DNA from 2 places in the Pontibacillus yanchengensis genome. Region 1 is predicted to be linked to the other one. Evidence: a T-box and tRNA genes for the amino acid it is inferred to sense, from the RefSeq annotation. Region 1 holds a T-box; the other holds one or more tRNA genes.

Region 1 (4,434 bases):
AAACAACCCTACTTCCGCTGTGTTCATAACGTGGCAACCACCACAAAGTTCAACAGAGTAATCATTCATTTTCACAACACGTACGGTATCTCCATATTTTTCACCAAAGAGTGCCATGGCCCCCATCTCTTTTGCTTCATCTAAAGAGTGGTAGTCGATTGCTACAGGTATAGATTCCCATACTTTTTCATTCACAATGGTTTCAATCTGTTCTAGCTCTTCTGTTGTGACAGAACCAAAATGGGAGAAGTCAAAACGTAAACGATCTGGTGAAACCATTGAACCTGCCTGATTAACGTGGTCTCCTAACACATCTTTAAGAGCTTGATGCAACAAATGGGTAGCTGTATGGTTTTTCACTGTATGGGAACGAGAAGAACGCTCTACGCTAGCCTTCACTTGATCTCCCTTACGAATGGCTCCTTCTTGAACGATTGCGTGGTGTAGATTTTGCCCATTAGGCGCTGTTTGTACATCTTGAACAGCCAATGTCGCTTCTTCTGTTTGAATCCAACCTTTGTCAGCAATCTGTCCACCACTTTCAGCATAGAATGGTGTTTGTTCTAGGAAAAGGTAAACCTCTTCCCCTTCATGAGCTTCTGAAGCAAAGGCTTTCTGTTTCACAAGTTCTGTAATAGTAGTGTATGTCTCTATTTCATTGTACCCTACAAAGTCACTTTCTACAGTTACTTCACCTAGTACACCTTCTTGAACGCTCATAGAATCCACTTTTTGTCTAGCGTTGCGGGCACGCTCACGCTGGCGTTCCATTTCTTGTTGAAAGCCTTCTTCATCTAAAATAAAGCCTGCATCGTGGACGTATTCTTCCGTCAGTTCTTTTGGAAATCCATATGTGTCGTATAGACGGAATACTTCAGTACCCGGAAAGACATTCTTCCCTTTTTCGGTTTCCTGTTTAATGATATCTGTTAATCTAGAAAGGCCATCATTCAGCGTTTCATGGAAACGATCTTCCTCGGTTTTCATTACATTTGTGATGAAGTCTTGCTTTTCTTTTACTTCCGGGTAGAAGTCCTCCATAATCTCCGCTACATGAGGTACTAGATGATACATAAATGGCTTTTGTATTCCAATTTGTTTAGCAAAACGAACTGCTCTTCTTAAGAGACGACGTAGAACATAGCCCCTTCCCTCATTGGAAGGTAAAGCACCATCCCCTATAGCAAAGGTCACTGTTCGGATATGGTCCGCAATCACTTTATACGCTACATCTTTTTCAGGATCCTCTCCATACTTTCCATCTGCAAATTGTTCTGTTTGCTCGATGATTGGTTTAAACAAATCTGTTTCAAAGTTTGTCGGAGTATCTTGTATAACCGATACAATTCTTTCTAATCCCATGCCTGTATCAATGTTTTTCTTAGGAAGAGGGGTGTACGTATCATCTGGATTATGATTGAACTGAGAAAATACCAAGTTCCATATTTCTAAGTAACGCTCATTCTCTCCACCTGGGTATAGCTCAGGATCTTTTGGATCATTACCATATTCTTCTCCGCGGTCATAGAAAATCTCTGTATTTGGACCACTTGGACCTTCACCGATGTCCCAAAAGTTCTCTTCCAAACGGATGATTCGTTCCTCGTCCACACCAACTTTATCTCTCCAGATTTCATAGGCTTCATCATCTTCTGGATGAACCGTCACACTTAAGCGTGCTGGTTCAAACCCAATCCAGTCAGGACTCGTTAAAAATTCCCACCCTAGTTCAATTGCTTCTTCTTTAAAATAGTCACCAATAGAGAAATTCCCTAGCATTTCAAAAAAAGTATGATGTCGGGCGGTTTTTCCCACATTCTCAATATCGTTGGTACGAATTGATTTTTGTGCATTTACAATACGTGGGTTATCAGGAATAACTCGTCCATCAAAATATTTTTTCAGTGTAGCAACACCACTATTAATCCATAGTAATGTAGGGTCCTCATGAGGGACTAAGGATGCACTCGGCTCGACACTATGCCCTTTTTCTTTGAAGAAATCTAAGAACATTTGGCGAACTTGTGCAGAAGTTAATGTTTTCATAATATGTTCCTCCTTGGATAAGGTTGGTTAATATATTTGTAAATGGAGTTTTCCCACGAAATTAAACATAAAAAAACTCCCGTCCTGCAATTAACTGCAGGGACGAGAGTTGATATTCGCGGTACCACCCTGGTTATGAATGGAAATCCATTCATCACTCAATGAAGACACTGTCTTCCATCGCAATAACGGCGCGCTACCGGCGGAAATTACCCGCACTCCGGATTAGCCTTCCATGACCCTTCATCCAAAGCACCTTCCAGCCAAGGGTGCTTCTCTCTATTTTGGACGGTCTGCCATGTACTCGATCCATCTTCGTATTTTGTATTAGATTACTCTTCTATGCACGTTAATAAACGTAACTTTAGTTCACTAACCTTTATTAGTTAGGTATTTGTTAAGTATATGGTATCAAAAATTATAGAGAACTCTTGTTTAAATGTCAAACCTTGTGACGATGTAATCGAATGTGATGTAAGATTACCCGAATTATAGTAAGCACTGGAACGGCTACAATCATTCCGATAATACCTGCCACCTCTTCGCCAACTAATAATGCTAAAATAATGAGGACAGGATGAATGTGCAAACTCTTCCCTACTATAAAAGGAGAAAGTAAATTTCCTTCTATAATCTGTACAATCAACACAATTATGCCTACTAATAAGACCATTTTTATTCCCATCGTAAACGAAATAATCAATGCTGGTATAGCTCCTAAAATAGGTCCGAAATAAGGAATAACATTTGTTATACCCATTATTCCACCTAAAACAAGGGGATATTTCATACCAATCAGCCATAACATTAGAATAGAAATCATTCCTACGAAGAAACAAACAAGTAATTGTCCACGAATGTATCCCCCTAGGCTCCTATCAATTTCACTCAACACTTCTTTACCTTCATTTCTGTACTTTGAAGGTGTGAACTGCCATAACAAATTTCTCATAATTGGAAAGTCTTTTAGCATATAAAAAACTAAAACTGGAATGACAGCAATGATAATGACAACATCAAATACTCCTGTCAACTTAGTACCAATAGAAGCTACTGCGTCTTCACCCATTCTTTCCACATTTAAGAGGATGCTGTCCATACGATCATGAACCGTTTCTGGTAAAAAAGACGTTTTTTCATACAGACTATAAATCCACGTTCGATAAGTGTCCACAAACCCAGGAATATTATGAATTAAATCCTTTAACTGTTTCAAAAAAACCGGATATGTTTTATAAACAACATATCCAACTCCACCAAAGAAGAAAAGATAAATGATCATAATCGCTAACCATCTTGGCAAATGTTGCTCATGAAGTGCTTCTACTATAGGATGAAGTAAATAGGCAAGAAACATGGAAATAATAAATGGTATCAATAACGTTAAGATAATTTGTAAAAAAGCTTCATAGAAAGGGTATAACTTCATGAGTAAGAAGACAATTAACAGGACTAATAACGTTAAGATGCTTCGATAAATCCACTTCATTGTTGTACCCTGTTGTTGACTATCCAATGGAAACACCGCCTTTCACACGCCTCGATGAACGCTGGAGCTAGACATGTAAGCGCAAATAATTAACTTTCTTTCCTTGTAAAAAAGGCAGACTCTTTACTAGCAGTCTGCCCCATTTGCATTATTCAAATGCTTTTCGTACTCTCTTTCGCATACGCTTCATTGATTTTTGAGAAAAGAAATTATTATTCTTACCTCTTCGTCTTCTCCTCGAGTATAGTGCGGCACCTACCCCAAGAGCTGCAAGAGATGTGAATGTTCTATTCATCCGCTTCACCACCCTAAATGGATTTACCATTGGGCTGCTTGTTCTTCTTCTCCAAATAAATCATCGAGAGAGCTTAGGGAACCATCTTCTTCTACCTGATGAACATGAACTTTATTATCTGTAATAGAAAGCTCAATGAAACAGTTCCAGCAATAGTATTGATTACTTCCAATCTTACCGATATCTTTACGATTACAATTTGGACAATGCATACAGCAGGCACTCCTTACCGAATAATTCCTTCTGCATGACATTGTTACCAACTCATTGCCAAAACATACATCTTAAGTTGAAAATTGGCACCCAATGGTAGGTTCACCGAAACAGGTGAACATCTATAGTATGTGCGGATCACATAAAGTCATAAGGGGAAAGTTCTTCCTCATTTTCATTGTCATCTGTTGGGATTTGGTTAAATAAAACATCCATACGTTCATGTAAAGAAGTGTAACGACGATTGGTATCAACTGTTTCCACACCACGTCGGAAGGCTTGTTCATCTCCACAAATAATGAGAGACCTCTTACTTCGCGTCACAGCTGTATAAAGTAAATTACGACGCAACATTCTTGAGTAGCTTCTTACAACAGGTAAAATCACAATC
Region 2 (4,434 bases), on a different contig from region 1:
AGGTGAAGTTCGGGGTTGAGGGAGGTTTGATCAAAATCGCTGCATCGTGCAGCAACATCGAACTGACCTACCTCCTGTAGGCCCGCCTCACGCAACAACATCGAACCAACCCACGTCCTGTGGGCAGCAGTTTGTACGTCGCTAAACGGGCGCCCCGAGCTTTTGTTCTTAAGCAGCTAATTCTTTTTTCTTGAAAATAAACACCGATAACACAAGAAGTATGGCGCTTAGTAGGATGGTTAGAAGTGTCGTGATCCACATATCAGTAGGCAATGTTCCACTGTTCAGGAATGTTTGGATGTATAAGTGAATTTGCGGCGGGAGCCATTCGAATTGACTTTTGAATATCCCGTTGATGGAACTTAATACAATGACCGAGGTTACAGATAAGAAGCCTACTAGTCCAGGTACTCGAAATAGTGTATTTAGAAAGACGGATATGGTGATGACCAATACATACCAGACGCTGTGAAATAGAAAGCCTGTCATGGCATGAGAAAATGGTAGATCTCCAAATAGAATATTGATATAATACCAGCTTGCTATGAGACCTAGAAAAGAACTAGTTAACACTAATAAAAGTGTGCTCGCCCATTTAGCGGTAATATAATTGGTATAACTAACAGGTTTAACGAGTATCAGCTCGATTACGCCACTTTTTCGTTCACTAGAAATAAGCCCCATCGACATGATTAAAATAAGTAACAATCCCATTAGATTATATTGAGAAATACTACTCATAAATGCTTGCTCTGGTGTAGGAGTGGGGATGTTGATTTCAGCACCTTCAGGTAAATCGCCAAACTGCTCCAACAAGACAGGAGTATAATAGGAAGTAATAGGATCCATAATCGCCAGAAGTATAAATACAATCGGTACCCATACCCACTTTAAGCTTCGCCAATTTTCAAGTAATTCTTTTTGAAAAATTGTCCACCACTGCATTACTGCTTCACCACTTTCATAAATAAGTCTTCTAAAGACGTGCGACTCACCTCAAAGTGAGTAATAGGCCAATTTTGTTCCGCAGCTAATTGTAAAATCGCAGATCTAGCTTGGTCTGTGTTATGGGTGTTGATAGTTAAATGTTTCCCTTCTTTAAGTACGTTTTCGACTGACTCAAGTGATTCTATGTCTTCTGCATATGTATCACTGTTTTGAGAGAAGGAGACTTTTAGTTTCGTAGCCTCCTGAGTGAATTGTAGATCATCTAGTCTTCCGGATTCCACAATCTCTCCATTATGCATTAGCAACAGTTCATCACTCACTTCTTCCGCGTCACTTAAAATGTGCGTAGAAAAAAGAATAGTCGTTCCCTTTTTGATATCCTCTAATAAATTCAATACTTCCCGACGGCCAATTGGGTCTAAAGCTGAAACAGGTTCATCTAGAATAAGCAACTTAGGCTGATGAATCATCGCTTGAGCAATTCCGAGTCGTTGCTTCATCCCTCCTGAATACTTGCTGATACGACGATTTTTGGCATCAGCTATTCCAACTTTTTCGAGCAACACTTCAGCTCGATTACTCGCATCCTTTTTAGATAAATGGGCTAGTCTACCTACATAAACAAGAAACTCTTTACCAGTCATCCAGTAATGAAAGACAGGATGCTGGGGGAGATACCCAATCACTTCGCGAATATCCGAATGAGCAGGGTGCCCTTCGAATACAATAGATCCACTCGTCGGTTTCATCAAACCTGCAAGCATGCGCAGTGTAGTCGTCTTCCCAGCACCATTCGGCCCAAGCAAGGAAATACAATTCCCTTTCTCTAATTCAAAAGCTATATCATGAACTACATCTGTCTTATCAAAACGCTTCGTTAATCCAGAAACAGATACAAATGCCATTTTATTGCGGTCTCCTTCCGATAATGAAGTACACTACAGGGCCAACTAGGTTAAACCCTAAAATAATAATAAGCCATAACCATTTGGGGCCATTCGTTTCCTCTCTCCTAATCAAATCAACAATGGCGACAGTAAGTAGGATAAGTTCAAGAATTAAAACCGGTATAATTAGCTTCCAAGGAATCATATCAAAAAACTCAGCCAGCTCAGGGAATTGGGCAGTATCCATATACAACCTCCTTATAAATCCATTCTATATAATATGACGATTGAGGGAGGTAATAGTTTACTACAAATGAAAATTTTTCTAAAAACAGTAGAACAGATAGTAGTTGCAAGAAAAGTAGCAAAATTGTATAATACTCTCATGACATTCTTATCCGGGGCATTAGCTCAGTTGGGAGAGCGCCTGGCTGGCAGCCATGAGGTCGCCGGTTCGAGCCCGGCATGCTCCATATCCTCAAACCTTTTGTCTCTCAAGGGGTTTGTTTTTTTATTCCTCAGTTAGAAGTTTCTCCTTTAATCAGATGTTCACAGAAGTTCACATTTTATCTTGTGGGTGTTTGTTCTTACTTTCCATTTCTTCCTCAAAATCCAGTATGTTGAAAGATTTTAAACAAGAACTTGAGAATACTGCTAATCGTCTTGTCAGTCCCCGCCCTTTCTTAGGATAATAAAAGGAGTAAGAGTGAGCACTCCTACTCCTAACAATTGGCTTACAACCGATTTTCTAGCTCAAAGTCATAATACAGAACATCTCAAGTCTCCCGTTTGAGGGCGCTAACCTGGATGAAGAGAAAAAATAACTGCTATTTTATCCGTGAATTAAGCGCCAATTACAAGTAAATCTCGTGTCGAGAAAGTAACGTGTGCCTAAAATTAAGTAGTTCGTCCTTATTTATTAAATGTGTTTTAACCTCCATTAGTCTAACGATTTTTTACAGAAGTAGAAGTCCACGCATTCCAAGCTGTTGTCATTCATACGTTGTTCTGCACCTTCTTGAGTTTTAGATGGAGGCACAATGACTTTTTCGCCTTTTCTCCAGTCTGCTGGAGTAGCAACCCCATGTTCATCGGTGGTTTTTAGTGCTTGAACCAAACGAATGATTTCGTCCATATTACGACCAGTGGAAAGTGGATAATATATAATAGCTCGGACAATTTGTTGATCATCAATTACAAATACCGCTCTAGAAGCTTCTGTAGAGCTTTCACCAGGCATGATCATACCATATTTTTGGGCTACTTCTTGGGTGAGATCAGCGATGATTGGAAATTCAATTTTAACTCCAAAGTTTTGCTCAATGTTACGAACCCAAGCGATATGAGAGTTTACGCTATCTACACTTAGTCCTAAAAGTTCTGTATTCAATTCATTTAATTGTTTGTAAATTTTTTGAAAACCAATGAATTCTGTTGTACATACAGGGGTGAAGTCAGATGGATGAGAAAATAGTAGCACCCATTTTCCTTTATAATCATTTAAATTAATTGTACCGTGGGTAGTGACAGCTTCAAAATCAGGCGCTTTAGAACCAATACGTGGTAGAGCATTTACCTCTTCATTATGTTGTGTTAAGTCTGTCATAGTAATAACATCTCCTTATTTAATATAATCATTATTATTGTATCCCTCAAGATATCGCAAAGACATAGGGGTATCCCCCTATACCTTAATAAGTATAATTAGTTCCAATTCTTTTAAGTTTGTTACAATATTTTATATTAACCAAAAGATGAAGAAGTACTCGGACGTCCATTAGCAAATATGGAGAGAGAAACAAATAAAAGCATTACTACATACCCTTAAGATATTTTCACTACTCAATGCTTTCTTGATAGTAAGGGTTTTTTTTGTTGTTTCGAGGGAAAATTGCTCTCTTTTTTTGAAAGAAAGTTCTGGCGTTTACATGTCTAACTCCAGCTACTAGCAAATTTCCTGCTCCTCCTTAAAAATTCTTTCTTTGGCCATTTTAAAAATGAAACGTTGATTAAAAATGAGAAACTTTAGAGTACCTAAAGAAAGGTATATGACTCATAACAACAACTATCGTTATCAAGGGAATAAAAAAAAGATGACCCCTGTAAAATACAGAAATCATCTTCTTGAGTCAGCCTTTTATAAAGTGTCCCTTTCCAAAGGGGGACACTTTAATAAATAAGAGTCTAGTTTTTTACTTTACCCATTCATCAATCAAATCTTGGTTCTCTTCAACCCATTTTTTAGCTCCATCAATAGGCTCTTCGGCACCTTGTACATATTCAATTAGCTGGCCGATTTGTTGATCGTTCATCTTCCAATTTTTAAACCATTCGCTTACTTTTGGATACTCTTCATCAAATCCTTGTTTTGTAGCATGGTGAATTTTTTCTACACCACCATATGTGTTTTGGGGATCCTCAAGAAATTTTAAGTCGTATTTGGAGAATACCCAGTGTGGGCTCCAAAGCGGTGCTACAATTGCTTCTTCATTCTCTATTGCTTTTCCGATTTCAGCTATCATTGCAGATTCAGAGCTTGATAATAGTTCTAAATCAAGATTATAATCCTTAATTAATTGTTGTGTCACTTCCATCGTAC

What was found. The T-box of region 1 lies ahead of alaS (alanine--tRNA ligase). A T-box ahead of a tRNA ligase gene usually reads a tRNA of that ligase, here a tRNA-Ala.
Region 2: it has a tRNA-Ala gene. The T-box ahead of alaS (alanine--tRNA ligase) is inferred to sense a tRNA for this amino acid. The anticodon was not compared.

Annotation. Positions count from the first base shown of each region.
Region 1 covers NZ_WMEU01000002.1:303,691-308,124, reverse strand. Annotated here, with positions in the region: gene alaS (alanine--tRNA ligase) at 1-2,046, opposite strand, end outside; T-box leader at 2,142-2,371, opposite strand; gene GLW08_RS08655 (AI-2E family transporter) at 2,489-3,562, opposite strand; gene GLW08_RS08650 (YrzQ family protein) at 3,684-3,830, opposite strand; gene GLW08_RS08645 (DUF2797 domain-containing protein) at 3,854-4,042, opposite strand; gene GLW08_RS08640 (ATP-dependent RecD-like DNA helicase) at 4,182-4,434, opposite strand, start outside.
Region 2 covers NZ_WMEU01000005.1:235,942-240,375, forward strand. Annotated here, with positions in the region: gene GLW08_RS15835 (ABC transporter permease subunit) at 169-945, opposite strand; gene GLW08_RS15840 (ABC transporter ATP-binding protein) at 945-1,853, opposite strand; gene GLW08_RS15845 (PLD nuclease N-terminal domain-containing protein) at 1,855-2,082, opposite strand; tRNA gene GLW08_RS15850 (tRNA-Ala) at 2,236-2,308, shown strand; gene GLW08_RS15855 (peroxiredoxin) at 2,776-3,441, opposite strand; partial or broken gene GLW08_RS22455 (IS3 family transposase) at 3,805-4,015, shown strand; gene GLW08_RS15860 (glycine betaine ABC transporter substrate-binding protein) at 4,028-4,434, opposite strand, start outside.